DNA from 3 places in the Mycobacterium sp. 134 genome. Region 1 is predicted to be linked to each of the others. Evidence: predicted binding sites of a transcription regulator. Region 1 holds the regulator's gene; each other region holds the start of a gene.
What was found. The regulator LexA, encoded in region 1, represses DNA repair genes until DNA is damaged. The targets are predictions, from matches to a motif close to CGAACANNTGTTCG.
Positions count from the first base shown of each region.

Region 1 (10,362 bases):
ATATCGCCGGCCCGCAGCTTGGGCCGCTTGATCTCGGGGGCCGGCGTGTCTTCGCCGTCGGTGGTCGTCTCGGCCAGCGGGTTCACCTTGAGCACATTGAGTTTGGGTGGTGCGGGGAGCTTGGGCGACTCGGGTGCGATGGCGGTGGTGTCCGAAACCTTCACGGCCTCTGGCGCGTTGGCGGTATCGGCGGATTGGGTCGGGTCGGACCAGCCCGGCAGTGGGTCGAGGCCGGGGTTGCGCGCTGCCTGGATTCCCTCGGGAATGTCGTTGATGAGGTCGGTGACGAGCTTCACCGGGTTGACCCTCGGCACCAGCTGGAACGGCGTCGGGCTCCCGTAATCGCCACGGTCATAGCCGGTTTCGATCAGCGTCTGCATCGCCGGTGAGACCAGATCGACGAGCGGGATCACCACCGCGGATGTTCCGGTCGCCGCACCGAGGTCGATCAGCGGCTGCATGATCGGCAGATACTTCGCAGGCAGCGTGATGTAGCGGGTGTCGCCGTGCACCTGGCAGTGGGTGGCCTCCGAGCAGTTGGCCTGGGCATTCGCGACCGCGGCCTGCACTTGCTCCGGTGTGTAGCCGTAAGGCGTCGCGCCGGCCTCGTCATTGCCTTTCGGGGCCAGGTAGGTGCCGTGCACGTATTCGAACCCGGCGAGCGCATTGACCAGGGACAACGGGTTCAGCACCCAGGATGGTGCGTCGGCGACGCCGTCGTACTGCAGCGCGATGTCATCGGTGTTGATCACCCCGTCGGGCGCGGTGTCGGTGGGCGTCGGATTGCCGAACGTCGCGTCCAGGACGGGCACGGTGCCCAGCGCCGCGAGACGCTCGAACAAGCCGCCGTTGGGCCGGTTCGGGTTGCCGATCAGGACGAACGAGACGTTGGTGGGCAACGTCGGGTCGGTGGGGTTGTTGAGATATGCGAGGTCGCGCTTGTAGATGCCGGCGACGGTGGCGCCCTGCGAATATCCGAAGATCACGACCTCGTGGTCCGGGTTGTAATTCTGCTCCTGGCCGGGAGCCGGCGGGGTCAGCTGCGCACCGTAGGCGGTGGCCAGACTCGAGACGCCGCTCTGCACCGAGACGTTCCACTTGGCGCCCTCCAGCCCGCCCCACCCCGCGAACGGGAACGGCCAGAACTGGGCGATGTAGGGAACACCGACGCACGTCACGTCGGTGCAGGTGCTGCCCGGTGCCACGTAGTACTGGACCGCGTGATCCTCGTAGTTCTGCGACAACGCCGGGTTCGGTGTGCCGGTACCCGGAACCACCAGCACCGTGGCGCTGAGCACAACGTCGGCGGTGAAGGTCGTGGTGACCGCTATCGCGGCGGAACCGGACAGGGCCACGGCGCCGACCAGCAGCGATCTGGCGGCAGAACGGGGTGAGAATCGCATCGGCCAGGATCTCCTTCTGCTGACGCCGCGGTCAGCGCTGAAGGGGATCTTTGCACCGGCACACAACCGCTACCGTAGAAACGGCCGAAGTGGCGGCCGCCCAACGGTTTCAGCGTGTGCGGATCACCGGTGGCTCGTGTGCCCGTACCGGGGGTAGCGCGCGGGTGAACTTCTCGACCTGCACCAGGACGTGCGCGCCGGTGCAGCCACGGGCCAGGGAAGAGGTCCCGACGTCCTCGGTGAGCACGTTGGGATTGCCGTGGACGCACATCGAATCGGGGTCGGCCGGGTCCGCCGGGTCGAACCAGGCCCCGGTCGACAGTTGCACCACGGCCGGGCGCAGCCGGTCGTCGATCACCACCCCGGCCAGGCACGCCCCGCGGTCGTTGAACACTCGTACCACGTCGCCATCGGCGAGCCCGCGGTCCGCCGCGTCATCGGGGTGGATCCGGATCGGTTCGCGCCCTTGAACTTTCGATGACTGACTGGTGGCGCCGCCGTCGAGCTGGCTGTGCAGACGGGTCGCGGGCTGATTGGCCAGCAGGTGCAACGGATATGCCTGGGCGCGCCGCCCGCCGAGCCACTCCGTCGGCTCGTACCAGCGGGGGTGGCCCGTGCAGTCGTCGTAGCCGAACCCGTCGATCTCGGCCGAGAAGATCTCGATGCGGCCGCTCGGTGTGGCCAGCCGGCGCCCGACCGGGTCGCCGCGGAAATCGGCGAGCAGCGTCAGCCCCGGTTCGGTGGGAAGCCGCACCTGTCCGGCGGCCCAGAACTCGTCGAATTCGGGCACCTCGAAATCCAGCCCGGCAGACCACTTTTCGTACATGTGGACCAGCCACTCGCGCGCTGTACGGCCCTCGGTGAACCGCTGGCCGAAGCCGAGCCGCTCGGCCAGGGCGGTGAACGTGGTGTAGTCGTCGCGGGAGTCGGCATACGGTTGCGCCAGCGCGGGCATGGCCACGAGCAGCGGGTCGTTACGCGAACCCGAGTAGTCCTCCCGCTCGTAGGCGGTGGTCGAGGGCACCACGATGTCGGCATGCTTGGCCATCGCGGTCCAGTACGGGTCGTGTACCACGATGGTGTCGACGCGGGACAGGCCGCGGCGCAGTCTCGGGATGTTCTGGTGATGGTGGAACGGATTGCCGCCGGCCCAGTACACGCACTTGATGTCGGGATAGGTCAGCTGCAGGCCGTTGTAGTCGAACGGCCGGCCTGGGCGCAGCAGCATGTCGGTGATCGCCGCGACCGGGATGAACGTCTGCACCGGGTTGGGCCCCTGCGGCAGGGCGGGCAGGCCGCAGCGCAGCGGTGGCAGCCCCGGCTCGTTCATCGAGCCATAGCCGTGCCCGAAACCTCCTCCGGGGAGCCCGATCTGGCCGAGCATCGCGGCCAGGGTCATTCCCATCCACGGAGCCTGTTCGCCGTGCCGGACCCGCTGCAGCGACCAGCTGACGGTGACCAGGGTGCGCGAGGCGGCCATCCGCCGGGCCAGTGTGGTCAGTTCCTCGGCGGGCAGCCCGCTGATCGCCGACGCCCACTGCGGGCTCTTGGCGACGCCGTCGTCGCGGCCCAGCAGGTACCGCTCGAACCGCTGGTACCCGGTGCAGTGCGTGTCGAGGAAATCGAGATCGGCCAGGCCTTCGGTGGCCAGAACGTGGGCCAGCGCGAGCATCACCGCCACGTCGGTGCCGGGAACCGGGGCCAGCCAGTGGCAGTCGCCGTCCACGTCGTCGCGCAACGGGCTCAACGACACGATCTGCCCGCCGCGGTCACGCAACCGGCGCAGCGCGTCGCGCGCCGGATGTGCCGTGGTGCCACCGTGATTGATGCCGGTGTTCTTCAGTGCGACACCGCCGAAGCACACCAGCAGGTCGGTGTTCTCGGCGATGACGTCCCAGTCGGTGGAGCGTTTGAACAGGTCGTCGTGGGTCCCGACCACCCGTGGCATGATCACCCCGGTCGCGCCCAGGCTGTAGGAATGGCGGGAAAAAGTATATCCGCCAAGCATTTTCAGAAAGCGGTGCACCTGACTCTGGGCGTGGTGGAAGCGTCCGGCGCTGGCCCAGCCGTAGGAGCCGCCGTAGATCGCCTCGTTGCCGTAGGTGTCGACGACCCGGCGCAGCTCGCCGGCCAACAATTCGGTGAGCTCGTCCCAGGACACCGCGACGTACTCGTCGGCGCCCCGCTCCGCGCTGGGGCCGGGGCCGTCGCGCAGCCAGCCGCGGCGCACCGCGGGTCCGGCGACCCGGGAGCGGTGCCGGATCGAGCCGGCCAGATTGCCCAGCAAGGGCGAGGGGTCGGCGTCGCCGGCCAGCGGGGTCACGGCGCTGATGTCGCCGTCGGCGAGGTCGGCGGTGAAGGCACCCCAGTGCGCGAGGCTCGCGGGGGACTGGGGCATGTCCCGAGTTTACGGGCGGCAGGCACCCACCCCGGGCTGACCAACCACCCGGTTGGTATAGGTTGGCCCCAAATCCGTAACCCAGTACCGGAGGTCACACCATGAGCAGTGTTGTGAAGTACGACCGCACGTTGTTCGAGCCCGAGCACGACTTGTTCCGCGAGTCCTACCGGGCGTTTCTGGACAAGCACGTGGCGCCGTTCCACGACCAGTGGGAAAAGGACAAGATCGTCGACCGCGGCGTCTGGCTCGAGGCGGGGAAGCAGGGCTTTCTCGGGATGGCGGTGCCCGAGGAGTACGGGGGCGGCGGCAACGACGACTTCCGGTACAACACGATCGTGTGCGAGGAGACCGTCGCCGGCCGCTACAGCGGCATCGGCTTCAGCCTGCACAACGACGTCTGTGCGCCCTACCTGCTGAGGTTGGCCAACGAGGAGCAGAAGCAGCGCTGGCTGCCCAAGTTCTGCACGGGCGAATTGATCACGGCGATCGCAATGACCGAACCCGGTACCGGCAGCGATCTGCAGGGCATCAAGACCCGGGCGGTCCGCGACGGCGACCACTACGTCCTCAACGGGTCCAAGACCTTCATCACCAACGGCATCAACTCCGATCTGGTGATCGTCGTGGCCCAGACCGACGCGGAGAAGGGCGCCTTGGGCTTCTCGCTGCTGGTGGTGGAGCGCGGAATGGAGGGCTTCGAGCGCGGCAGGCACCTGGACAAGATCGGCCTGGACGCCCAGGACACCGCCGAACTGTCGTTCACCGACGTCAAGGTGCCGGTCGAGAACCTGCTCGGGGAGGAAGGTCAGGGATTCGTCTACCTGATGCAGAACCTGCCGCAGGAACGCATCTCGATCGCCATCATGGCCGCCGCGGCGATGGAGGCGGTGCTGGAGCAGACGGTGCAGTACACCAAGGAACGCAAGGCATTCGGCAAGCCCATCGGCAGTTTCCAGAACAGCCGGTTCCTGCTTGCCGAACTGGCCACCGAGGCCACCGTGGTGCGGATGATGGTCGACGAGTTCATCCGGCTGCACCTCGACGAGAAGCTCACCGTGGAGCAGGCCGCGATGGCCAAGTGGTACTCCACCGAGAAGCAGGTCGAACTCATCGACCGCTGCCTGCAGCTGCACGGCGGCTACGGCTACATGCGGGAGTACCCGGTCGCGCGGGCGTACCTGGATGCCCGGGTGCAGACCATCTACGGCGGCACCACCGAGATCATGAAGGAGATCATCGGCCGCAGTCTGGGTGTCTGACGCACCGGAATCACCCAGCGTGACGCCCCGAGAAGCCCAAATCTGGGTCGTCGGACCCAGATATTGGGGCTTTTTTGGTCATGATCGGCCGCGTTAGTTGGTTATCGTCACCTGCTGAAGCAAAGTTGTCGGGGCGGGACATTTCTGAGAAAACTTTGCCGAACGAGCGGGGAGAGCGCATGACTAGGCCTGGAGCGAGGCTGAGCGCGGCCGTGTGGCGGTTGGCGGTCGGCCTGCTCGCACTCGTGGTCGCTGGTTTGATGGTGCCTGCGGTGGCTTCGGCCACCCCGGAGTCGGACGCCGACGCCGCGGTAACCGCGGCCTGGGATGCCAGCGGCGGCGACGGTGGCCCATTGGGACCGCGTCAGGGCGGCGTGTACGCAGCGGGTTCGGGCTTCGCGCAGAACTTCGCCGGCGGCAAGATGTTCTTCACCCCGGCGACCGGCGCTCATTTCATGCAGGGTGCAATTCTGGAGAAATACGAGTCGTTGGGTGGCCCGGCCGAAGGCGACCTGGGATTCCCCACCATCGACGAAGGCGCCGGGCGTGCTCCCGACAGCCGCAACTCGACGTTGAGCGCGCCTGACAATCCCGTCATCTTCTGGACCCCGGCGACCGGTGCCCGGGTGGTCCGGGGCGCCATCAACGCCGCATGGGACAAGCTCGGCGGTTCTGCCGGTGTACTGGGTGTCCCGGCCGAAGACGAGTCGTTCGACGGCGACGTGAGCTCTCAGAAGTTCACCGGCGGCGAGATCTCCTGGAACCGCAAGACCAAGGCGTTCACGACAGTGCCGCCGGAGCTGGCCGACCAGCTCGCCGACCTGGACATACCGTCGGATCCCGCCGCGGCGATCGCGGCGGCGCGGCGTGCGGCGGGCGGGGCGATGGGTCCGCTGGGAGCCAAGGACGGCGATCAGTATCCGATCGGTGACGGCGGGTTCGGCCAGAACTACGCCGGCGGCAAGATCTTCTACACCCCGGCCACCGGGGCCAACGCCATCACCGGCCAGCTGCTGGAGAAGTACGAGAGCGTCGGCGGTCCCGAGGGCGATCTGGGCTTCCCGACCGCCAGCGAGTCCGAGGGCGGGCTGGGCCCGAACAGCCGGATCAGCACCTTCGCCGCGGCCGACAACCCCGTCATCTTCTGGACTCCCGACTACGGCGCGGTGATCGTCCGCGGCGCGATGAAGGCGGCCTGGGACAAGCTCGGCGGGGCGAAGGGCGCACTGGGTGCCCCGATGGCCGACCAGACCGAAGACGGCACCGTCATCAGTCAGCGATTCAGCGGGGGAGCGATCTCCTGGGACCGCGACGCCAACAAGTTCACCACCGAGCCCTCCAAACTCGCCTCCGAGCTGAGCGGGCTGGAGGTTCCGGGTGTGGGACAGCCGCACGCCACCGGTCCGCAGCCTTCCGGCCCGGACGCCAAGAAGCCGTTCTCCTGGCATTGGAGCTGGTGGTGGCTGATCGCGGTGGTCCCGGTTCTGCTGCTCGCCGGCCTGATCGTGGGGGCAGCGCTCTGGCACCGCCGCCGGGCCGGTGACGATGACGACTTCGACCACGATCCGTTCGACGATGACTACGACGGCGACCACGGCGAACCGCACTATGACGAGGGCGGGTACGACGACACGCGCTACGAATCGCGTGGGTACGACGACGAGTTGGGTGACGAGCGCGGGGCACGGGAGGCGGGTTACGCGCCGACTTCCGCCTACGGTGCCGGTGAGGCCACGACGGCGCGATTCGCCGGCCCGGGCGAGGAATCGGCGGGCGGCGCGGCGGCGTCCCCGTACGACGGCCCTACCGACATCGCGATGCCCGTCAGTCAATGGGCCGCTCCGCACGGATCGCCAGGCGGCTATGGAGCGCCGGGCGAGGAGGAGGAGCCACCCGAGGATTCCTCGCAGCTGGCCGGTCCGGAGCCCCAACAGCGCTACGACAGCTACGACGACGGCGGCTACCAGGACGACGACTTCGATGACGACGACGACTTCGAAGAAGATGACTTCGAGGACGACGATTTCGACGAGGACGAGGATCTCGACGCGCCAATAGATGCCGAATTCGAGGAAGTCGCCGAAGGCGATGACGCCGAAGGCGAGATCGAAGCGGATCTCGTGGACGAGGACCTGACAGATACCCGGGCGCTCGCGAGCCCGGCCGGCGGAGTGCGCGAAGCGGTAGGTTTCGCGGCGGCGGGCTTGGCCGTGCCGAGCGATCAGGACAACGTCGACACCGCTCCGACGCGGGTCATCACCGAGGCCGAGGCCTACAGCAGCAGCGAGGCCTACAGCAGCGAGGCTCACAGTGGGCGCCATGCGGCCATCGAACTCGATGAGATCCCCAGCGCCACGGCCATTCACCTACCGCTGGACGACCCGAACCGCGCACCGGAGGGTTACCCGATCAAGGCCGACACGAAGTCCGGCCGGTACTGGGCACCCGACAGCAGCGAGTACGACGACGCGACAGCCGAGATCTGGTTCGCCAGTGAGGAATTCGCTCGCACGAACGGATTTGTGCGAGCCGACTGAATTTGAAGGCCCGGCCACATCGAGGTGCGGCCGGGCCCGATCTCGGTCGGTCAGATCTTGCGGATCACCGTGACGACCTTGCCGAGCACCGCGGCGTCGTTGCCCGGGATCGGGTCGTACGCCGGGTTGTGCGGCATGAGCCAGACCTGACCGCGCGTCCGCTTGAAGGTCTTGACGGTAGCTTCGCCGTCGATCATGGCCGCCACGATGTCGCCGTTGTCGGCCACGCTCTGCTGGCGCACCACCACCCAGTCGCCGTCGCAGATCGCGGCGTCGACCATCGAGTCTCCGACGACCTTGAGCAGGAACAGCGAGCCCTCGCCGACCAGTTCGCGGGGCAGCGGGAAGACGTCCTCGACGGCCTGCTCGGCCAGGATGGGACCGCCCGCGGCGATACGCCCGAGCACCGGTACGAAGGTCGGTTCGGGTAACGCGTCGGAGCCGGCCACATCGGTGGACACCACTGCGGCCGCCGGATCGTCGGCGCCGCGCACGTCGACGGCACGCGGCCGGTTGGGGTCGCGCCGCAAGTAGCCCTTGCGTTCGAGGGTGCGCAACTGGTGGGCGACCGATGAGGTCGAGGTCAAGCCGACCGCGTCGCCGATCTCGCGGATACTGGGCGGGTAGCCGCGACTGGTCACCGACGCTCGGATCACGTCGAGGATGGTCCGTTGCCGGTCGGTGAGGCCGCCCTCGGCCCGGCGTGGGCCCGCGCTGTCCGATCCGGCCGGGCTGTCGATGCTGCCGTCCCTGCTGCGGTCGTCGCTCATGAGGCCGAATGTAGTCGCTGGTCGAACATTAATCAAACATGTGTTCGACGCGTGTTGCGCGCGTGTCCGCTGGTGGGGTGCGCGAGGGGCTCACGGGGGGCCTGGAGCGGGTGGTGTGCGGCTTCGCGGCCCGAACTTGTCGGTGGTCCGTTCTATCGTTTGGCAACAGTTCGATCACATGTTCTATCCATCGAACACTTGAGCGACTATGTTCGAACACAAGAGCGAATACGACCCACCGAAAGGCAGTCAGATGGCGATCATCGATATCCCCGCCGATAGCCGTTCCAGCGCTGTTCGGGCCACGCAGAAGTCACAGCCGCCCCGCGCCCGCGCCCAGTTCGGCGCCGCCGCACCCCGGCCGGTGCGCCGGGTCCAGCGGCCTGCACCCTCCCGTCCCGACACCGGTGGGGTCCGATACCGCGGAACCGGCGTGCTGATGTCGCGGGCGTCCCATCGCAGCCGGCCCATCACGCCGTTGACCACGGTCCTGTTGGCGCTCGTCGCCGCAGGCATCACCGTGTGGCTCGGGTTGGTGGCCCAACTCGGCGGGGTCGTGGGCGCCGAGACGCCGACGCCGACCGAACTGGCTGTGGTCCAGGTGAAGTCGGGGGAGACTCTGCAGCAGGTGGCCCGACGGGTCGCCCCTGATGCCCCGGTGGCCCGGGTCGTCGAGCAGATCCGCGATCTCAACCAGCTCGACTCAGTGGCGGTCGACGCAGGGCAGACGCTGCTCGCCCCGGTTGGCTGAGCAGTGCGATGTCCGCTGAATCGTCCTGGCTGCCAGCCACACTGGCCGGCGTCGGCTTGAGCACCTACACCCCACTGGACCCGGCGGTGAGTCTCCCGCGGGCAACGCGGGTACGCTCAAGGGCGCTCGAGCTAGTTGTCCGGCGGCATGACGAAGGAGCGGTAATGCATTGTCCGTTCTGCCGTCACCCTGATTCGCGTGTGGTTGATTCCCGCGAGACCGACGAGGGGCAGGCCATCCGGCGCCGGCGGTCCTGCCCGGAATGCGGCCGCCGGTTCACCACCGTTGAGACGGCCGTGCTGGCCGTGGTGAAGCGCAGCGGGGTGACCGAGCCGTTCAGTCGCGAGAAGGTCATCCGCGGGGTGCGTCGGTCCTGTCAGGGCAGGCAGGTCGACGACGACGCCCTCAACGTGCTGGCGCAGAAGGTCGAGGACGCCGTCCGCGGCCTCGGCACACCCGAGATCCCCAGTCACGAGGTCGGCTTGGCGATCCTCGGACCGCTTCGCGAACTGGACGAGGTCGCCTACTTGAGATTCGCCTCGGTGTACCGGTCATTTTCGTCAGCCGAAGACTTCGAGCGCGAGATCGAGGCGCTTCGCGCCCACCGCGCCGAGGCGTAATCCGGCCCGGGTTCGGTCCCCGGTTCAGTCCAGGCGGGAGGTGCCGTCGTTGACGACGCGGCCGGCCAGGCGCACCCAGCCCTCCGGACTCCAGCGGGTCTCGATCACCGAGCCCTTGCCCTGGATGATCGTCAGATCGCGGCTGAGATAGTCGGTCATCCGTACCGCCGCCGCGCCGGTGGCCTCATCCTCGGGGATTCCCAGGTGCGGGGCGAACGACCTCGATCGCAAGGTGCCGTTCGCCTCGTCGATCCAGGCCCACAGGTAGTTCTCCTCCGCATCGGTGAAATCGTCGGGGTCGGCGGCAAGCAAATCGTCGACCGAGGCCAGGTCGTGGATGGCGAACTCCGGTGCCCACTCCGAACGCGCGTTGACGATGGCGCGATCGTCGTCGTACTCCACCTGGAGGATTCCTGCGGGCACCAGCAGGGTATGGACCGGCAGCCCTGTTTCGCGCAGCCACCACGACGCACCGACGGTCGGGTGCCCGGCGAACGGCAACTCGGCGACCGGGGTGAAGATGTGGGCACTGGCCGAGTTGCCGCCGGGCTGCGGCAGATCGATGAATACGGTTTCGCTGTAACCCAATTCGGTCGCGATCCGTTGCCGGTCGTCGGGGGC
Region 1 covers NZ_JBLVUN010000008.1:3,918,378-3,928,739, reverse strand. The annotation lists gene ACNQVK_RS23450 (PE-PPE domain-containing protein) at 1-1,403, opposite strand, end outside; gene ACNQVK_RS23445 (molybdopterin-dependent oxidoreductase) at 1,513-3,801, opposite strand; gene ACNQVK_RS23440 (acyl-CoA dehydrogenase family protein) at 3,903-5,063, shown strand; gene ACNQVK_RS23435 (LGFP repeat-containing protein) at 5,243-7,600, shown strand; gene lexA (transcriptional repressor LexA) at 7,651-8,370, opposite strand; gene ACNQVK_RS23425 (LysM peptidoglycan-binding domain-containing protein) at 8,624-9,121, shown strand; gene nrdR (transcriptional regulator NrdR) at 9,286-9,741, shown strand; gene ACNQVK_RS23415 (PhzF family phenazine biosynthesis protein) at 9,766-10,362, opposite strand, start outside.

Region 2 (10,362 bases), 970 kb from region 1:
TGCGGCGTGGCAGCGGTCCGTCGATCTCCTCGTCATGGAACAGCGACCTGGCCGCGGACGGTCCGACCGCGCCACTGCCTATCGCAGCGAGCACGTCACCCAGTCCGGCTGCCGCCACCACTTCCCCGGCCAGGCGCAGCATCACGGTCGCCCCGTGCCGGGCCAGCGCCAGGGTGGCCGGATTGTCGCCGGCCAGCACGACCGCGCTGTCCGACATCCGTTCGGCCAGCGTCTTGGCCGGATTGGTGAACAGCTCTCGCCCGACGCTGTTGCGCAGCGCCTCGGCGTCCAGTTCATCGGCCAGCGCGGACAGATCCACGCGCATCCCCGGATCCACGACATGCAGTGCGGCCAGCCCCGCGGCCACATACCGGGTCAGCCCGAAGTCGTCTGGCACCCACAGTCGGGGCGCCAGCACCACCGCGCGCCCGGCCGCGATGTCACGCAACGGCCCCTCGTTGGGCGCCACGATCAGCACCCTGGCACCGCGACGCACGCCGGTGGCGGCCGCGTTCACCAGGGCCGGATCACCCGGGTCGTCGCCGGCCACGATCAGCACGTCGAGTGCGCCGAGCCACGGCGGGGTCTCGGCGGCCACCACGATGGGCGCCGAGATCGACGCGCCGAGCGCGGCGGCCAGCATGGCCCCGGCATTCTCGGCCGTACCGCGGCCGGCAACCCAAATCACCGTGCGCGGTGGGTAATCGGCGCGTAGCGGGTCGAGCAGACCCTCCGCCAACGCGGCAGCGGTGGCCCGAACCTGGGCGCCTGCCATCGCCGCGGCCCGCAGCAGACCGTTGCGATCGGCGGCGACAAGTCCGTCGCCGTCGTCTAGATCGACCGTGGCGTCCACGGCGTTCACGGCACCGGCTCGCTCACCCCACGGATCTGTGCCGAAACTCTGTCGACGAGCGCGGCGACGTCCTCGGCGGTGCGCGCTTCCACGTTCAGCCGCAGCAGTGGCTCGGTGTTCGACGTGCGCAGGTTGAACCAGCTGCCGTCACCGAGATCGACCGTGACCCCGTCGAGGTGGTCGATGGATTGGATCGAGCTGCCGAAGGATTTCAGCACGGCCTCCACGCACGCCGGGGCATCGCTGACGGTGAAGTTGATCTCGCCGGAGGCCTCGTAACGCTGGTAATCCGCCATGAACTCCGAGAGCGGGCGGTCCTGCTCTCCGAGTGCGGCCAACACGTGCAGGGCCGCGAGCATGCCGGAATCGGCGCCCCAGAAGTCACGGAAGTAATAGTGCGCCGAGTGCTCCCCACCGAAGATCGCGCCGGTCTCGGCCATCAGCGCCTTGATGTAGGAGTGTCCGACCCGGGACCGCACGGGGGTGCCGCCACGCTCGATCACCAACTCGGGAACGGCACGTGAGGTGATCAGGTTGTGGATTACCGTGGCACCGATCTCACGCTTGAGCTCGCGGGCGGCAACCAATGCCGTCACCGCCGACGGCGACACCGGACGGCCGAGTTCGTCGACCACGAAGCAGCGGTCGGCGTCGCCGTCGAACGCCAGGCCGATGTCGGCACCGGTGGCCAGCACATGGGCCTGCAGGTCGATCAGGTTGGCCGGATTCAGCGGGTTGGCCTCGTGATTGGGGAAGGTGCCGTCGAGTTCGAAGAACAGCGGGAGCACCGTGGCGCCGGGGATCGGCCCGAGAACCGCGGGGGTGGTGTGGCCGGCCATGCCGTTGCCGGCATCGACCGCGATGCGCAGCGGCCGCAGCGCGCTGAGATCGACCAGGGACCGAAGGAAGCTGCCGTAGTCGTCCAGCACATCTCGATCGGAGAGGGCTCCGGGCGGGCCGTCGTAGGCCGGCACACCCGCGATCACCTCATCGGAGATGACCGAGAGTCCGGTGTCCTTGCCGACGGGCTTGGCCCCGGCACGGCACAGTTTGATGCCGTTGTAGGCGGCGGGGTTGTGGCTCGCGGTGAACATCGCCCCGGGACAATCCAACAGGCCCGAAGCGAAGTACAGCTGATCGGTGGAGGCCAGGCCGATGCGGACCACATCCAGGCCCTGGGCGGTGACACCGTCGGCGAATGCCGCTGCCAGCGTTGGCGAACTGGCCCGCATGTCGTAACCGATCGCCACCTGCGCGGCACCTTCGCCGCGGACCAGACGAGCGAATGCACCGCCGACCTCGGTCACGAACGCCTCGTCGATCTGACTGCCGACCAGACCTCTGACGTCATAGGCCTTGATGACATCGTGAACAGCCGCCGCTGGCCTAGACATATAGCTCCTTGTGAAACGGAATCGTTGGCGCCAGCCTAACCGTCGGGCGGCGTCGACACGTTCACTACTCTTGGGCCGGTCGTCGTCTGTTCAGGGTTAATCGGTGGGATCCGGCAACACCCGCAGGTGCCCGCGACGACGTCCATTGGTCTCCGCCGGGCGCGCCTGCGGTGCCATCACCGCGCTGGTGCCCAGACCGGTGGCGGGATCCGAGAATCCGGCCACCACCCCGCCCCGGGGAACGGCACCGGGCTGGCCTTCGCGGACCGCATCGGCCAACGCCACCAGATCGTCTTCATCGGGATGAGTGGGCAGCGGCACGGCGTGCCGGACCAGCTCCCAGCCCCGCGGCGCGGTGATACGGCCGGCGTGGCCGACACACAAATCCCAGGAATGAGGCTCAGACACCGTGGCCAAGGGTCCGACTACCGCCGTGGAGTCGGAGTAGACAAAAGTCAGCGTCGCCACGGCATAGTGCGGGCACCCGGGCCGGCAGCAGCGACGGGGAACATTCACGCTCCAGAGATTACTTTGGACGATCGCTGTGCGCCGCTGGACACGCGGCCGTCGGGGCCCCGATCCCGAACCGTTACGATCATCGCCGTGGCCCAGCGGAACCCATGGCGATCGCGCCGCGGCCGCGATATGCGCGGGCCGCTGCTTCCACGCTCGGTTCCCGGCTGGCGCAGCCGGGCCGAGCGGTTCGACATGGCGGTGCTGGAGGCCTACGAGCCGATCGAACGTCGGTGGGCGTCGCGCCTGCGAGAACTCGATGTCGCTGTCGACGAGATTCCGCGGATGTCTCCGAAAGATCCGGACAGTGTGCAATGGCCACCCGAGGTCATCGCCGATGGACCGATCGCATTGGCGCGGCTGATACCTGCCGGGGTCGACGTCAGAGGAAATGCGACCCGGGCTCGAATTGTCTTGTTCCGCAAGCCCATCGAGCGCCGAGTCAAAGGACCCGATGAGCTCGCGGACCTGCTGCATGAAATCCTGGTGGCCCAAGTGGCCACCTATCTGGGAGTGGAACCGTCAGTCATCGACCCGACTATCGACGACGACTGACACCGAGCGCCGCACCTTTCGGTGAGCGCTCCGTCGAGCTGGAGCGTCAGATGATGCCGCGTTTGAGCCGGCGACGCTCCCGTTCGGACAGTCCTCCCCAAATACCAAAACGCTCGTCGTGCGCAAGCGCGTACTCCAGGCATGCGTCCTTCACCTCGCAACCCAGGCAGATGCGCTTGGCCTCGCGGGTAGACCCACCCTTCTCCGGGAAGAACGCCTCCGGGTCGGTCTGTGCGCACAGCGCACGTTCCTGCCATTGGTCGTCTTCGGCTTCCGGATCAGCATCAATATGCTCCGGAACCAAACTCAGCTGAGGACGTCCAGCTTCCCCCAGCGGTGCCGGTGCCGCATTGATGTGCGGTGCGTTGTCCAGTGAGCCGAGTAGCCGGTTGTCGAACCGGACCACACGATCGAAATCGCCGCTCTCATAAGACATTATCCCCCGCCTCCTCACTCGGTCTCGTAGATCCTAAGTGGAGCCCCACTATTGCGATATGCGGTCACCCCATTCGAACAAATGATCGAATCTCGGTCTGCGACACCGGAATCAGTCACCGACCGGGAAATGACACATCTGTGATTACACACGTGTTAGCTGCCAGGGTCAAGCGCCAGGGTGCGAATTCATACCATCTCGTAATGTCAAATCGGCGCGTCGCGACATCGGCGTGTCCTGCCCGTGACGACGTCGTTTCCATCCGCGAGCCTGGAACGCTTAGGGTCGGACGTTGTGAAGATCACCGTTCTGGTCGGCGGCGTCGGAGGCGCCCGGTTTTTGCTGGGGGTGCAGCACCTGTTGGGCCTCGGCCAGTTTGCCGGGAGCGACAGCAAGCACGAACTCACAGCGATCGTGAACGTCGGCGACGACGCCTGGATGCACGGAGTCCGGATCTGCCCGGACCTCGATACCTGCATGTACACCCTGGGCGGCGGTATCGACCCCGAGCGCGGTTGGGGCCACAAGGACGAGACCTGGCACGCCAAGGAAGAACTGGCCGCATACGGCGTGCAACCCGACTGGTTCGGCCTGGGCGACCGGGACCTCGCCACCCATCTGGTCCGCACCCAGATGCTGCGCGCCGGCTACCCGCTGTCCCAGGTCACCGAGGCGTTGTGTAAGCGCTGGTCACCTGGGGCGCAGCTGTTGCCCGTCACCGACGACCGCAGTGAAACCCACGTGGTGATCACCGACCCCGCCGACGGTGAACGACGGGCCATCCATTTCCAGGAATGGTGGGTGCGCTACCGCGCGCAGGTGCCCTCGCACAGCTTTGCGTTCGTCGGTGCGGAACAGGCAACCGCCGCGCCGGGTGTCGCCGAGGCCATCGCCGATGCCGACGTGGTGTTGCTGGCGCCGTCAAATCCGGTCGTGAGCATCGGACCGATCCTGCAGATCCCGGGAGTCCGGGGCGCATTGCGCTCGACCGCGGCACCGGTGATCGGGTACTCCCCCATCATCAACGGAAAACCGTTGCGCGGCATGGCAGATGAGTGCCTTTCCATCATCGGTGTGGATTCCACCTCACAGGCCGTCGGTCAGCACTTCGGCGCCCGGTCCGGCACCGGAATCCTGGACGGCTGGCTGGTACACGAAGGCGATGACGCCGAGATCGAGGGCGTGAAGGTGCGTGCCGTGCCACTGCTGATGACCGACCCGCCCACCACCGCCGAGATGGTGCGCGCCGGTCTCGATCTCGCCGGAGTCCCATTGTGACCACCGACGCGAACACCGAGCACGGGTCCGCAGGCCGCGTCGAGATTCTGCCGGTACCAGGACTTCCCGAGTTCCGGCCCGGGGATGACCTGGCTGCCGCGCTGGCCGAGGCGGCGCCATGGCTGCGCGACGGGGACGTACTGGTCATCACCAGCAAGATCGTGTCCAAATGCGAAGGCCGCATCGTCACCGCCCCTTCTGACCCGGAAGAGCGGGATACCCTGCGGCGCAAGCTCATCGATTCCGAAGCGGTCCGGGTACTGGCCCGCAAGGGCCGGACGCTGATCACCGAGAACGCCATCGGCCTGGTCCAGGCCGCTGCCGGTGTCGACGGGTCCAACGTCGACTCGAACGAGTTGGCGCTACTGCCGGTGGATCCCGACGGGAGCGCGCGGGACTTGCGCGTACGCCTGCGTGAGCAACTCGGCGTCAACCTCGCCGTCGTGATCACCGACACCATGGGCCGCGCCTGGCGCAACGGCCAAGCTGACTTCGCGATCGGTGCGTCCGGGCTCACCGTCCTGCACGGATACGCCGGCGCACACGACCGGCATGGCAACGAACTTCTGGTCACCGAGGTGGCGGTGGCCGACGAGATCGCTGCGGCAGCCGATCTGGTGAAGGGCAAGCTCACCGCGATCCCCGTCGCGGTGGTGCGAGGGTTGGAGCTGACCGACGACGGGTCGAACGCCCGCACGCTGCTGCGGTCCGGCGAGGACGACCTGTTCTGGCTCGGTACGGCAGAGGCAATCGAGATGGGGCGCAATCAAGCTCAGCTACTGCGTCGCTCAGTGCGCTCGTTCTCCGACGAGCCGGTCGACCACGCACTCATCGAAGCCGCCGTCAGCGAGGCACTCACCGCACCCGCCCCGCATCACACCCGTCCGGTGCGCTTCGTCTGGGTGCAGGACAACGCCACCCGCACCCGGCTGCTGGACCGGATGAAGGAGCAGTGGCGGACCGATCTCACCGGGGACGGCCGGGACCCGGAGTCCGTGGAGCGGCGCGTGAACCGCGGCCAGATCCTGTACGACGCTCCGGAACTGGTGATTCCTTTCCTGGTTCCCGACGGTGCCCACAGCTATCCCGACGAGGCCCGCACCCAGGCCGAGCACACCATGTTCACCGTCGCGGTGGGCGCCGCGGTACAGGCTCTGCTGGTGGCGCTGGCGGTACGCGACGTGGGCAGCTGCTGGATCGGATCGACCATCTTCGCCGGTGACCTGGTGCGTGCCGAACTCGATCTTCCCGCGGATTGGGAGCCGTTGGGCGCCATCGCGATCGGTCACGCCGCCGATCCACAACCGCCGCGCGACCCGGTGCCCACCGACGGCCTGCTGGTCGTGAAGTGAGCGCCGAGAGCCTGCACGCCTCCGCCGTCGAGATGCTGACGAATTGGCAGACGACCGATCCCGGTCAGGACACACTGCGGCACGCGGTGCTGTCGTTCCTGGCCGCCCGTCCCGATGCCTGCCTGCGCGCGTGCGTGCCCGGCCACATCACCGCCTCGGCACTGGTCGTCGATCACACCGGAACGCAGACGTTGCTCACCCTGCATCCCCGCTTCGGCCGCTGGTTGCAGCTCGGCGGGCACTGTGAGGAATCGGATTCCGACATGCCTTCGGCGGCACTGCGCGAGGCCACCGAAGAGTCCGGCATCGCCGGATTGACCATCGACCCGCACCTGGCGGCGCTGCACGTGCATCCCGTGACCTGCTCGCTGGGAGTGCCGACCCGCCACCTCGACATGCAGTTCGTGGTCCGGGCCCCGGCAGGCGCCGAGATCGCCTGCAGCGACGAGTCTTTGGACCTACGTTGGTGGCCACTGGATGCCCTGCCCGATGGCACCGACTTCGGCCTTCAACAACTCGCCGACTCTGTCACCGGGACCGTCTAGTCTGGGCCCGGTGAACCCGGAGCGCAGGACCATCGTCATCACCGGCGCCAGTGACGGCGTCGGTGCCGCAGCCGCCCGCCAATTGAGCCGGCGCGGCGACAACGTCGTGGTGGTGGGCCGGTCACCCGGCAAGACCGCGGCGGTGGCGGGTGCGCTCGGCGCCGACTACCTCGTTGCCGACTTCGCCGAACTCGGCCAGGTCCGCGACCTGGCCACCCAGCTGCTGGATCGGTATCCGCGCATCGACGTGCTGGCCAACAACGCCGGCGGCCTCTTGGGCCGAACCCGGCAGGAGACCGTCGACGGGTTCGAGAAGACGTTCCAGGTCAACCATCTGGCCCCGTTCCTGCTGACCACCCTGCTGCTGGATCGCCTGATCGCGGCCAAGGCATCGGTGATCAACACCTCCAGCGTCGGCAACCGGCTGTTCGGCCACATCGACATCACCGACCTGAACCACGAACGCGGGTTCAAGGCGCAGAAGGCCTACGGCGACGCGAAGCTGGCCAACATCCTGTTCACCAAGGAACTGCACCGCCGCCACCACTCGGACGGGATCTCCACGGCGGCGTTCCATCCGGGCTCGGTGGCCTCGAACTTCGGCGCCGAGGCCAACAACCCGGCCCTGGAACTCCTCTACCGCACACCGCTGAAGAAGCTCATCCTGATCAGCCCGGACAAGGGGGCAGATCAGTTGGTGTGGCTGGCCACGTCGAGCCCCGGCACCGACTGGACCTCCGGACAGTATTACGCCCGACGCAAGCCCGGTCGGCCGAACAAGCAGGCCAACGATCCTGTTCTGGCACAACAACTCTGGGACCGCAGCCAGGAGATGGTCAGCGCCTAACCCGGGGCTTGGGTGCAGTACGCCGGCGGGCAGCTGCGGCGCGGCCGCAACGCCGAGACGACGCTATCTGACGTTTTTCCGCCAATTCTCGTCAGAGAGCGTAGTTTCGGCGCAGTAGGTGCAATCTCAGACGTCGGTCGAGTACCGGATACCGCCGTCGGGAATGGCCACGCCGGGCCACACCCTGGCACCGCGCAACAGCTCGCAGCGGGCACCGATGTCGGCCCCGTCGCCGATCACGCCGTCGCGGATCAGTGCCCGCGGTCCGATGCGGGCGCCGAAGCCGATGATCGAACGTTCAATCACCGCACCGGCTTCCACGCGGACCCCGTCGAAGATCACCGCGCCGTCGAGGCGTGCGCCGGCACCGATCTCGGCGCCGCGGCCCACCACGGTGCCGCCGATCAGCAAGGCGCCCGGCGCAACCGCCGCACCTTCGTGGACCAGGGACTCACCGCGACGGCCGTTGAGCGCCGGCGACGGTGCGATGCCACGGACCAGATCGGCCGACCCGCGCACGAAATCGTCTGGTGTGCCCATGTCCCGCCAGTACGAGGCGTCGACGTACCCGCACATCTTCAGTCCGCGGGAGAGCACCTCGGGGAAGATCTCGCGTTCGACCGACAGGGCCCGGCCGCGCGGGATCTGGTCGATGACGTTGCGGTTGAACACATAACAGCCCGCGTTGATCTGGTCGGTCGGCGGATCCTGGGTCTTCTCCAGGAACGCCGTCACGAAACCGTCGGCATCGGTGGGCACGCAGCCGAACGCACGCGGATCACTGACGCGCACCAGGTGCAGCGTGACGTCGGCCTGGTGGGTGTCGTGCGACTCCAGCACCGCGCCGAGGTCGGCGGCCGAAAGCACGTCACCGTTGAACACCATGGCCGTGTCGTAACGCAGCTTGTCCGCCACGTTGGCGATGGCACCACCGGTACCGAGTGCCTCGGTCTCGGTGACGTATTCGATCTCGAGCCCGAGATCGGAGCCGTTGCCGAACGCCTCCTCGAAAACCTCGGCCTTGTACGAGGTGCCCATCACCACATGCTTGATACCGGCCACCGAGATTCGCGCCAGCAGATGGGTCAGGAACGGAACGCCGGCCGTCGGCAACATCGGCTTGGGCGCCGAGAGGGTCAACGGCCGGAGCCTGGTGCCTCGTCCACCGACGAGGACGACAGCGTCCACCTCCGCGGGATTGATCACGTCAGTGCCCTTTCGCCTGTTTACGTCGAGAACTACCGACCACCAGGCCCGCACGTGCTGCCAGCGCGCCCCGAATTGTCCACCGTAACGGCGCCTGCCAGGGCGCCGGGTATCGATCAGCCAAAAAAGTGTAGGTACTGCGGTGATGGGCGGCCAAGTTGCGCGCCGGATCGCGGCCCGTGGAGTGCCCCTTGTCGTGGAGCACCTCGGCCGACGGCACGTAGACGTTCTGCCAGCCGGCCTGGGCGATCCGGTCGCCCAGGTCGACGTCTTCCATATACATGAAGTAGCGCTCGTCGAATCCGCCGACGGCGTCGAAGGCGGCCCGGCGCATCAGCAGGCACGAACCGGACAGCCAGCCGACCTCGCGCTCACTGGGCTCCTGACGGTCCTGGCGGTAGGCCGCGGTCCAGGGATTCGATTTCCAGAACGGGCCGACGACGGCGTGCATGCCGCCGCGGACCAGGCTGGGCTGATGGCGGGCCGACGGGTAGACCGAACCGTCGGGATCGCGGACCAACGGCCCGAGCGCACCGGCCTGCGGCCACCGCTGGGCCGCGTCGAGCAGCAGGTCGATCGACCGGGGCCCCCACTGCACGTCCGGGTTGGCGACGATGAAGAATTCGGAGCACTCCGCATCCGATATCCGCTCGGCGCCGCGGTTGACCGCGCTGCCGTAACCGAGGTTGCTGCCGGTACGGATCAGGCGCACGTTGGGGTAGCGCTTTTCCGCTCGTTCGGGTGCCCCGTCGGTCGAGCCGTTGTCGGCCATGATGACCGTCACCGGCCGGTCGGTGGCCAGGGCAAGCGAGGCCAGGAACCGGTCCAGATGTGGCCCCGGCGAGTACGTCACCGTCACCACCACGAGCGGGCGGGCCGCATCCTCAGTCACGGCGTAGAGGGTAGCGGGCCGGACGGGCACTCTTTTCCAACCGCTGCAGCCAGGGCTTCTCGCCAATCCCGCAGCGGGGTCAGGCCCGCCTCGGCGGACCGGAGCGCCGACAACACGGTGTAGGCCGGACGCGGTGCGGGCCGCGGGTGACGGCTGCTGTCGACCGGCCGAACCCGCTCCGGATCGGCACCGATCGCCGCGAATGTCTCCCGCGCCTGGTCGAACCGGCTGGCCGCCCCGGCGTTGGCGGCATGCAACACGCCCGGCCGCACACCGCCGTCTGCGATCTGCAACAACGCCGCGACCAGGTCACCGGTGTAGGTGGGCGATCCGACCTGGTCGGCGACCACATCGACCGGGCCGTCCCCGGCCGCCAGCCGGCGCATGGTCGCCACGAAGTCGGCTCCGTCTCCGCCGCGGTACACCCAGGCGGTTCGGACGACGTACGCGTCGGGTTTGGCGGCCAGCACCGCCTGTTCCCCGGCCAGTTT
Region 2 covers NZ_JBLVUN010000008.1:4,891,538-4,901,899, forward strand. The annotation lists gene ACNQVK_RS28065 (TobH protein) at 1-862, opposite strand, end outside; gene ACNQVK_RS28070 (phosphomannomutase/phosphoglucomutase) at 859-2,247, opposite strand; gene ACNQVK_RS28075 (DUF3499 domain-containing protein) at 2,344-2,763, opposite strand; gene ACNQVK_RS28080 (metallopeptidase family protein) at 2,893-3,315, shown strand; gene ACNQVK_RS28085 (WhiB family transcriptional regulator) at 3,362-3,625, opposite strand; gene cofD (2-phospho-L-lactate transferase) at 4,046-5,029, shown strand; gene ACNQVK_RS28095 (coenzyme F420-0:L-glutamate ligase) at 5,026-6,381, shown strand; gene ACNQVK_RS28100 (NUDIX hydrolase) at 6,414-6,926, shown strand; gene ACNQVK_RS28105 (SDR family NAD(P)-dependent oxidoreductase) at 6,937-7,773, shown strand; gene ACNQVK_RS28110 (NDP-sugar synthase) at 7,900-8,979, opposite strand; gene ACNQVK_RS28115 (glycosyltransferase family 2 protein) at 8,981-9,871, opposite strand; gene rfbD (dTDP-4-dehydrorhamnose reductase) at 9,868-10,362, opposite strand, start outside.
Region 2: the regulator LexA is predicted to act here: its motif matches at 3,826-3,839, upstream of cofD (2-phospho-L-lactate transferase).

Region 3 (10,362 bases), 330 kb from region 1:
TGGCTGCACAACGTCGGTTCCTTGATGAAGGGACGCGACCGGTGCACCCTGCTGATGCACAGTCAGGATGCGGCGGCACGGAGGATCGCCGATGGCGACAACGCGGAAGTGGCGTCGGCCGGCGGCAAGATCGTGGTCCCGGTCGAGGTGACCGATGCGATCAAGCCCGGAGTGGTCTCGATGCCGCACGGCTGGGGCCACGGTCAGCCCGGTACGCGACTCGGCGTCGCGAACGCGTCGCCCGGGGTGAACACCAACATCCTGTCGCTGCCCGATTTCCTCGACGAGCCGTCGGGAAACGGAGCGCTCAACGGCATTCCGGTCACGGTCAGCGCGACGACGATCTAGTGGTCCCGTCAACCGCCTGGTTCTTCCGGGGGAACCAGTAGTTCCTCGGGGTGGAAGTGGTGGTTGAGGGTGTCTTGTCCGGTGTTCATCAGAGGTGGTGGATGCCAGTGGACCCGGCCGGTGTCTGGATCGATGCTGGTGGTCCAGCCGAGTCCGACGAGGCGGTTGTCGGGTCCGCAGCCCAGCGCGAGGTCGGGGGCGTCGGTCTGCCCGCCGTGCCGCCAGTCGGCCTTGGCGTGGTGCACCTCGCAATAGTCGGCCGGTGCGGTGCATCCGGGGCGGGTACAGCCGCGGTCGCGGTTGTAGAGCAGCAGTCGTTGTGCTTTGGTAGCCAACCGTTTGGTGCGGGCCAGGTACAGCGGTTCGGCGGTGTGGTGCTTGTACACGGTGAGGTAGTGAAAGCTGTGTGATGCCAACCGGATCAGGTCGTTCATCGGCATCCGGATGCCCGCGCCGGTGACAGCGATCCCGGCGCCGGCTTCCAGCTCGGCCAGGGTGGTGGACATGACCACTGTGACCGGAAGGCCGCCGTGCCGGCCGAGCCGTTTGGACATCAGCACTTCGCGCAGCGCCACTTTGAGGGCGTCGTGATTGCGCTGCGCCACGGTGCGGGTGTCCCGGTTGGCGGCCGCCTGCTGGTCTTGAGCGTCCTGTTCCTCGGAGGTGTCGAGTGCGGCCTCAGCGTCATCGAGCGGATTGGGCGAGGGGTTGTGGATCGGTTCGGGATCATCGGGGTTGTTGATGCCCGGTGCACCCCACACGCCGGTGACGGTGGTCAGGTACGCCGCTGTCTCGGGGTCCAGCCAGCCCTGGACGTGCACCAGTCCGTCGGCGTCCTGTGTGCCGATCCGCAGCCCACGCAGGTGGGCCGCGACATCGGGTGAGTCGCCGTCCTGGTTGAGCAGATAGAGCAGTTTGTCCGCTGCGGCCTTGAGCGTTTCAGGAGTGTCGCAGTTCGCCGCGGCTACCAGGTCCGATTCGATCTGGACGAGTTCAGCCGTGCTGACGTACTTTCTCGCCTCCACCAGAGTGTCGCGGATGATCGCGATGTGTTCGGTGTTGATGGTCCCTGACAGCAGCGCCTCGGCGCAGGCGGGCAGTAGCGGCTCCAACACCTCACCGCCGATCGCATACCGGGGCCCCAGCTCGGCGGCTGCGGCGACGCGGCGTGAGGCTTCCTTGCCGCTGATCCGCATCCGGGTGGCCAGCACATCCTTCCAGGACTTGCCGCCGATCTCGTGCGGGGCGGCCTGAGCCATCAGGGCGGCTTGGATTCGGTGATCGATCATCGCCTCGATGCGGGCGTGTTGCTCGCGTTCGGATTGGAGCGCCAGCAGCTCCGCGGTGTCGAGTCCGGTGAAGTCGACATCGACGAGCGACGCGATCGCAGCGCGGTGGCCGGCCAGTGCGGTCTGCACCCCACCCCGGTTCTGCGCCAACTCCACTACCACAATTCGAACACTAGTTCGATGCGCCGACAAGAACCCGTGGAATGGGACTGGCGAGACAAAAGTGGCCAAAGTTTTTTCGGGCCGGCGCGGCGACGTTTCGATCATCGCGATTTGTAAATTCTTGCCGGGATCGAGGTGGCGCAATGCCGGTCGGCAAGGCGGTTTCGCCAGGTACGGATCCTTGGCCGGCGGCGCAATCGGTTAACCTGCGCCGAGGGCTGATTCGTCGCACTGCAGGTGCCTCCAACAGGCCCTTACCTTGAGTGCGTGTCTTCCCAGCCCGAAGCTCATCCCGTATCTCTACCCAACCGCCGTGCGCGCGCCGACCAGGCCCGCCAGGTGGCCGACGTGCTGCGCCATCAGATCTACGAGGGCACCTATGCCGGGGCGCTGCCGGCCGAGGCCGAACTGGCCGCCGAATTCTTCGTCTCCCGCAACACCATCCGTGAAGCCCTGGCCGTCCTCAAGTCCGAGGGCCTGATCGACCGCGGCACCAAGGTGGGCACGCATGTGGCGGGCCGCAAGTACGACCACGGCCTCGATGCGTTGGTGGGGCTGAAGGAGACCTTCAAGGACTACGGCGACGTCCGCAACGAAGTCCGTGCCGTGCAGCGACTCTCGGCCCCGCCCGCGGTGGCCCGCAAGCTGGCGTTGGAGCCCGGCGCCCAGGTGGTCTTCATCGAGCGCCTGCGCTACCTCGCCGATCTGCCGCTGTCGCTGGATCTGACCTACCTGGCTCCCGAGATCGGCGAGCAGGTGATCGGACACGCACTGGAGGACAACGATATCTTCGCGCTCATCGAACGGGTCAGCGGACACCGCCTGGGCGGGGCGAGCCTTGCGCTGGAGGCGGTTTCGGCTGACCCGCACACCGCCGCGACGCTGCAGGTGCCGGCCGGATCGGCGCTGCTGATGGCCGAGCGGCTCACGAGTCTGGACGACGGAACGCCCGTCGACCTGGAGTACATCAGGATGCGTGGTGATCGAATCACCATGCGCGGCAACCTCATCCGAGACACATGATTAGGAACAGCATATGACGCTGGTCAACCAACGCGCCGATGTCCCCGTGACCATCGACGAGTCCCTGTGTATCGAGGGCTGCACGTTGTGCGTCGACGTGTGTCCGCTCGATTCGCTGGCCATCAATCCCGAAAACGGCAAGGCCTTCATGCACGTCGACGAGTGCTGGTACTGCGGGCCGTGCGCGGCCCGCTGTCCCACCGGCGCCGTCACCGTCAACATGCCCTATCTCATCCGTTAGAGGACCCGAAGTGAAAACAGCCCTGATCGCCCTCACCGCCGGTCTCACGCTCGCGACCGCCGGCTGCTCCCTGGACTCGGCGACGAAATCGGCCGATACGGTCGACGTCGTCGTCGGCTACCAGTCCAAGACCATCAACACCGTCACTGCCGGAACCCTGCTGCGCGCCCAGGGTTACCTGGAACGCCGGTTGGCCGACATCACCACCCGCACCGGCACCAAGTACAACGTGACGTGGCAGGACTACGACACCGGCGCCCCGATCACCGCGCAGATGGTGGCCGAGAAGATCGACATCGGCTCGATGGGTGACTATCCGATGCTCATCAACGGGTCCAAGACCCAGGCCAACGAACGCGCCAAGACCGAGATCGTCTCGGTCACCGGGTACAACCCGAAGGGTGCGCTGAACATGGTTGTGGTGGCACCGGATTCGCCGGCCAAGTCGTTGACCGACCTGGCCGGTAAGAAGGTCTCGGCCAGTGTCGGATCGGCCGGTCACGGCATGCTGGTGCAAGCCCTCGGCAAGGCCGGGATCGACGCCAAGACCGGTGTGGAGGTGCTCAACCAGCAGCCGCAGGTCGGTGCATCGTCGCTGGAATCCGGTCAGGTCCAGGCGCTTTCGCAGTTCGTCGCCTGGCCGGGTCTGTTGGTTCACCAGGGCAAGGCCAAGCTGCTCTACGACGGTGCCGAACTGAACTACCCGACCCTGCACGGTGTCGTGGTTCGCCGGGCGTATGCGGCCGATCACCCGGAGGTGCTCGACGCGTTCCTGCAGGCGCAACTCGACGCCACCGACTTCCTCAACACCAAGCCGCTGGAGGCGGCCCGCCTGGTGGCCGAGGGCAGCGGGCTGCCACAGGAGGTCGTGTACCTCTACAACGGGCCGGGCGGCACCTCGTTCGACACCACCCTCAAGCCGTCACTGATCGATGCGCTCAAAGGCGATGTGCCCTACCTGAAGTCGATCGACAACTTCGCAGACCTCGACGTGGCCGGTTTCGTACAGGACGGACCGCTGCGGGCGGCATACTCCGCGCGCGGTCAGGACTACGACAAGGCACTGAACTCGAGCGCCAATCCGTCGGCCCTGAGCGGCACCGACCCGGTGTGCCGCACCGCCGTCGACAATCCCGCCACTGCCGGCGAGCTGTGGCTCGACGGATCGGACACCACCACCGCGGCCGCGACGCCGGTCTGCCTGCTCAAGGCGATTCGGCAGGCAGAAGGTGAGGGCAAGAAGGTCCGCGCCGCCTACGTCTCCGACGCCGAGCTGGGTACCCGGTGGTTCGCCGACAAGGCCGTGTGGGTGCGCCTGCCCGCACCGGGAGCCGAGGGGTACCTACCGTTCGGAACCCAGGCCGGTGCCGAGCGCTATACCGCCGCGCATCCCGGTGCGGTGATCGTCGACTATCGGCAAGCCCTGGCAGGTGCGGTGTGACCACCACCGATACCCCGCCCGTCGCGGTCAGCGACCCTCCGGCACCGTCGGAAACGCAGCATTCCCGGCACACGCCCTCGGCCTGGCCGCATCGCCTGGTGCGGCTGGCGTCGGTGGTTGGCGCGGTCGTCCTCTGGCAACTGCTGACCGCCAACGACGTGCGCCTCGGTCTGCGGTTCGACACCCTGCCGACCGTCACCGAAATCACTGCGGCCCTGGTGAACCGGCTGGGCACGCCCGAGTACTGGCTGGATCTCGGGCAGTCGCTGATCCGGATCCTCACCGGGTTCGGGATCGCCGCGGTGGTCGGCGTGATCACCGGAATCCTGCTCGGGCGCACGGCCTGGTTCGCCGACATCTTCGGTCCGCTCACCGAGCTGGCCCGGCCGATACCGGCGATCGCCATGGTGCCCGTGGCCATCCTGCTGTTCCCCAGCGACGAGGCGGGAATCGTGTTCATCACGTTCCTGGCCGCCTACTTCCCGATCATGGTCAGCGTGCGGCATGCGGTGCGCGCCCTGCCGACCATCTGGGAGGACTCGGTGCGCACCCTCGGTGGCGGTCGCGTCGACGTGCTGCGCCAGGTGGTGCTGCCGGGCATCCTGCCCGGACTGTTCGGCGGGCTCTCGGTCGGCATGGGAGTGGCCTGGATCTGTGTGATCTCGGCCGAGATGATCTCGGGCCGCCTCGGTGTGGGTTACCGCACCTGGCAGGCGTACACGGTGCTGAACTATCCCGACGTGTTCGTCGGCATCATCACGATCGGCGTACTCGGTTTCGTGACCGCCGCGGCGGTTGAGTTGATCGGCCGCCGGGCCACCCGCTGGCTGCCGCGTGGTGAGGAGGAGACGCGGCGATGAGCGCTCGCGCGAAGAGCATGTCGATTAGCCCCACTGACACCGTCACCCGGACGGCCACCGGAATGAGGCTGGAACTCGATCGAATCCGGTTGTCCTACACCGGCGCCCCGGTGATCGACGACCTGAGCCTGACCGTCGAGCCCGGTGAGATCCTGGTGCTCACCGGCCCGTCGGGATGCGGTAAGTCCACGGTGTTGCGCGCGCTGACCGGACTGCTGCGGCCCGACGGCGGCCGGGTGCTGGCCGACGGCGATCCGGTCACCACCACCTCACGGGACCGCGGCATGGTGTTCCAGGACAGTGCGCTGCTGCCGTGGCGCACGGTGCGGTCCAACATCGAACTGGCCCTGCAGCTCCGCGGCGAGCCGCGCAATGGACGCAGTGGGGAGTCCAAGGCCGGGCGCAAGGAGCGGGCCGATCGATGGATCGCCGAGGTCGGCCTGACCGGGTTCGCCGACTTCCTGCCGAAGAACCTGTCCGGCGGTATGCGGCAGCGGGTTCAGCTCGCGCGCGGTCTGGCCGGCGCACCGCGCGCGGTCATGATGGACGAGCCGTTCGCGGCCCTGGACACCCAGACCCGGGCGGCCATGCAGCGGTTGCTGATCGACACCTGGCAGGCCCATCCGACGACGATCGTGTTCGTCACCCACGACGTCGACGAGGCGCTCACGCTCGGTGACCGTGTCGCGGTGCTCGGTCGTGCCGGGCAGCCGTTGCGCGCCCTGATCGAGGTGGCCCAGCCCCGCACCGACCATCCCGAACGATCCGCGCTGCGCGCCGAGATCATTGCCGCACTGGAGCAACCGTGACCGAATTGACCGAGATTCCCGATGTCGATGACGCGATTCGCATCGACTGCGACGTGCTGGTGATCGGCGGTGGCACCGCGGGCACCATGGCGGCGCTGACCGCCGCCGAGAACGGCGCCCAGGTGCTGCTGCTGGAGAAGGCCCACGTGCGCCACTCCGGGGCGCTGGCCATGGGCATGGACGGCGTCAACAACGCCGTCATCCCCGGCAAGGCCGAACCCGAGGACTACGTCGCCGAGATCACCCGGGCCAACGACGGAATCGTCAACCAGCGCACCGTGTATCAGACCGCGACCCGTGGATTCGCCATGGTGCAGCGGCTGGAACGCTACGGGGTCAAATTCGAGAAGGACGAACACGGTGAGTACGCCGTGCGGCGCGTGCACCGATCCGGCTCCTATGTGCTGCCGATGCCCGAGGGCAAGGACGTCAAGAAGGCGCTGTACCGGGTGCTGCGCCAGCGCTCGATGCGCGAGAAGATCCGCATCGAGAACCGGCTCATGCCGGTACGGGTGCTGACGCAGGGCGGACGAGCTGTCGGTGCCGCCGCATTCAACACCCGCACAGGAGAATTCGTGACGGTGGCGGCCAAGGCCGTGATCCTGTCGACCGGGGCGTGCGGCCGCCTCGGACTGCCCGCCTCGGGCTATCTGTACGGCACCTACGAGAACCCCACCAACGCGGGTGACGGGTACGCCATGGCCTACCACGCGGGCGCCGAACTGTCGGGAATCGAGTGCTTCCAGGTCAATCCGCTGATCAAGGACTACAACGGCCCAGCATGCGCCTACGTGGCCAACCCCTTCGGCGGCTATCAGGTCAATGCGCTGGGGGAGCGGTTCGTCGACTCCGACTACTGGTCGGGGCAGATGATGGCGGAGGTCAAAGAGGAGATCGAATCGGCCCGCGGGCCGATCTACCTCAAGGTCAGCCATCTGCCCGATGAAACGCTGACCACGCTTGAGAACATCCTGCACACCACGGAGCGACCCACCCGCGGGACGTTCCACGCCAATCGGGGGCACGACTACCGCACCCACGACATCGAGATGCACATCTCCGAGATCGGTTTGTGCTCAGGGCATTCCGCTTCCGGCGTGTGGGTGGACGAACACGCCCGCACCACCGTGCCCGGGCTGTATGCGGCCGGGGACCTGGCGTGTGTACCGCACAACTACATGATCGGCGCCTTCGTGTACGGCGATCTCGCCGGCGAGCACGCGGCCTCGACCCTGTCGGAAGTGGCTGCACCGGTTGGGCTTCCGGCCGAACAGGTGGCAGCGGCCCACGAGCTCATCTACCGCCCGCTGCGGCACCCGGACGGTCCGCCGCAGCCTCAGGTCGAGTTCAAGCTGCGGCGGTTCGTCAACGACTATGTGGCGCCGCCGAAGACCGCCACCAAGTTGTCGATCGCGGTGCAGACCTTCGAGCGCATGACTACCGAGGTGGAGGGTATCGGCGCGCGCACCCCGCACGAACTGATGCGCGCCGCGGAGGTGTCGTTCATTCGCGACTGCGCGGAGATGGCGGCCCGATCCTCGCTGACCCGCACCGAATCGCGCTGGGGTCTGTACCACGAGCGGGCCGACCTGCCGGAGCGCGACGACGCACAGTGGCGCTACCACCTCAACCTCTACAAGGACGCCGACGGCGCCATGAAATTCGTGAAGCGGCCGGTGGCACCGTACTTCGTCGCCGTGCCCGAGCTGGACCATCTGACTTCCCACGATCCGGTGACCACCGTCGAGCAGCCCGATCTGCACGCCGGCCGGGCTCCCGCAGCCGAACGCTCCAGGGTCCGTCCCACCGGATCCGTGCAACCGCCGTCCCCGCGTATCGCCGCGGTGCTGGCGTTGGAGGAGCCCTCGCTGGAGGATCTGAACACCTACCTGACCGATCCGGACGCCGGCGTGCGCCGCACCGCGGTCGCCACCCTCGTCGAGCATCTGCCCGATGGGTACCAGCCCGCGCTGGTGGCCGCGCTGGCCGATGACGACGCCGAAGTACGGCGCGAAACCGCCGATTCGGTACGGGAACTCGTCGAGGTGCTGCCGGACCCGGGAGCCTTCGCCGACCGACTGGAGTCCGCGGACCCGGTGGTCCGTGCGGTAACGGTGTATCTGCTGAGTTCCCGCCGCGTAGGCAATGCCCAGGCCTACCGGGTCGCATCGACCGATGCCGATCACCGGGTACGGATCGAGGCGGTGCGGGCGCTGGTGTCGGTCGACGACCACACCGGGGTGGCGGCCGCCACGACCGACGAGAACCGGGAGGTGCGGATCGCCGCGGTGGGCGGACTCGCGACCCTGCGTGCCGGTGCCGATGCGGTGCGCGTGGCGCTGGACGACCCAGATCCGCTCGTCCGGGCGGCGGCCCTGGCCTCACTCGGCGCGGTCGGCTGCACCGACGACGACGTGGTGAGCGTCGAGAAGGCGTTCACCGAGTCGGCCTGGCAGATCCGCCAGGGCGCGGCCCGGGCGTTGGCCGGAGCCGTGCCGGAGGTGGCGGTTCCCACCCTGTCGCGGGCGCTGGACGACCAGCATCTCGATGTCCGCAAGGCCGCAGTGCTGAGCCTGAGCCGATGGGCGAGCTCGGAGTCGATCGCCCGGCAGGCCCTCACCGTGGCGCTGGACGACACCGACGCCGACGTGCGCGCGTATGCCCGTCAGGCGCTCGCCGGCTGAGCCGCACCTTGCCCGGACAGCAAGATCCGTGCCCCAGCGCGCCGGCGCGCTGATACTGGACAGGGTGCACACAAGCCAGCAGGGCAGGCAGGACACACCGCCACCGCGGACCGCGAACAGCGAAGCCGAGGTCTTGCGGGGATTTCTCGATTACCTCCGGACGTCGATCGCCGCGAAGGTCGAGGGCGCGCCCGAACCGATGGCGCGCACGTCCTCGGTGCCGTCGGGCACCACGCTGCTCGGCCTGCTGAATCACCTGACCTACGTCGAGAGGTGGATCTTTCTCGGGGACGACGTCTCCGACTGGCAGGCGACCTTCACTGTCGAACCGTCGGACACCATTGCCGATGTGGTGGCCGGCTACCGGAGTGCCGTCGAGCGCGCCAACGAGGTGCTCGACGACTGCTCGGATCTCGCGGAACCGCTACCCCGGTCGCGGCCGGGGCGGCCCGCGGCCAGCGTCCGCTGGTCCCTCACCCACATGATCGAAGAGACCGGCCGCCACGCAGGTCACGCCGACATTCTGCGTGAACTGATCGACGGCACGACCGGTCGGTGACCACGTTCGGCTCGACCCAGGTTTCCGGCAGCATCGAAGTTCGTCGTTAACGCTGCTAACGACCGGGCCTCGGCCTAATCTCGATGCGTGCGACTCGCCTGGCCGCTGACGGGGCGGTTGGAGGAGACCCGGCTGATCGACGCCGCGCTGGCCTCCGCCGAACTGTCCGGAATCGTGATCTATGGAACTGCCGGGGTGGGCAAAAGCCGTATCGCCCGTGAAGCGCTCTCCACAGCGGGTGGCAACGGTCACGAAACCCGCTGGGCGGTGGGCACATCAGCTGCCCGCGCACTGCCGCTGGGGACGTTCGCCCGATGGGTGGGTACCTCCGACGCCGACAGTGTGGCGCTGGTCGGCCGGGTGATCGACGGGCTGACCACGGTGTCCAACGGCCGCCCGGTAATGGTGTGTGTCGATGACGCGCACCTGCTCGACGGGTTGTCGGGTTTTGTGTTGCAGCAGATCGTGCAGCGCGGTGCCGCCAAGCTCCTGCTGACCGTGCGTACCGGTTCACCGGTACCTGTCGAGGTGCTGACGGCGTGCGACCGTGGCAGGTTCGAGCGGCTAGATCTCCAGCCGTTGTCCCGGGACGAGTCGACCCAGTTGCTGACCGCCGCGCTCGGCGGGCCGCTCGATCCCGCAGCAGCGCAGCGGTTATGGCGGCTGACCCGCGGCAACGTGCTGTATCTGCGCAACATCGTGGAACAGGAAGTCGCCCAGGGGCGGCTCGCCTGCCAGGAGGGCGTGTGGCGGTGGACCGGGGATCCGGTGATGCCGCCAGGGTTGGTCGAACTGATCGAGGCGAGGATCGGCGCCCTACCGCCTGCGGTGAGCGAGGTCGTCGATGTCCTGGCGGTGGCCGAGCCGATCCAGCTGGACCGGCTCACCGCGATCACCGATGCCGATTCGGTGGCCGATGCCGAGACACGTGGGTTGATCACGATCG
Region 3 covers NZ_JBLVUN010000008.1:3,592,288-3,602,649, reverse strand. The annotation lists gene ACNQVK_RS21885 (molybdopterin-dependent oxidoreductase) at 1-348, shown strand, start outside; gene ACNQVK_RS21880 (DUF222 domain-containing protein) at 357-1,799, opposite strand; gene ACNQVK_RS21875 (GntR family transcriptional regulator) at 2,067-2,822, shown strand; gene ACNQVK_RS21870 (4Fe-4S dicluster domain-containing protein) at 2,836-3,063, shown strand; gene ACNQVK_RS21865 (ABC transporter substrate-binding protein) at 3,074-4,504, shown strand; gene ACNQVK_RS21860 (ABC transporter permease) at 4,501-5,364, shown strand; gene ACNQVK_RS21855 (ABC transporter ATP-binding protein) at 5,427-6,173, shown strand; gene ACNQVK_RS21850 (fumarate reductase/succinate dehydrogenase flavoprotein subunit) at 6,170-8,857, shown strand; gene ACNQVK_RS21845 (DinB family protein) at 8,922-9,416, shown strand; gene ACNQVK_RS21840 (LuxR C-terminal-related transcriptional regulator) at 9,504-10,362, shown strand, end outside.
Region 3: the regulator LexA is predicted to act here: its motif matches at 1,804-1,817, upstream of ACNQVK_RS21880 (DUF222 domain-containing protein).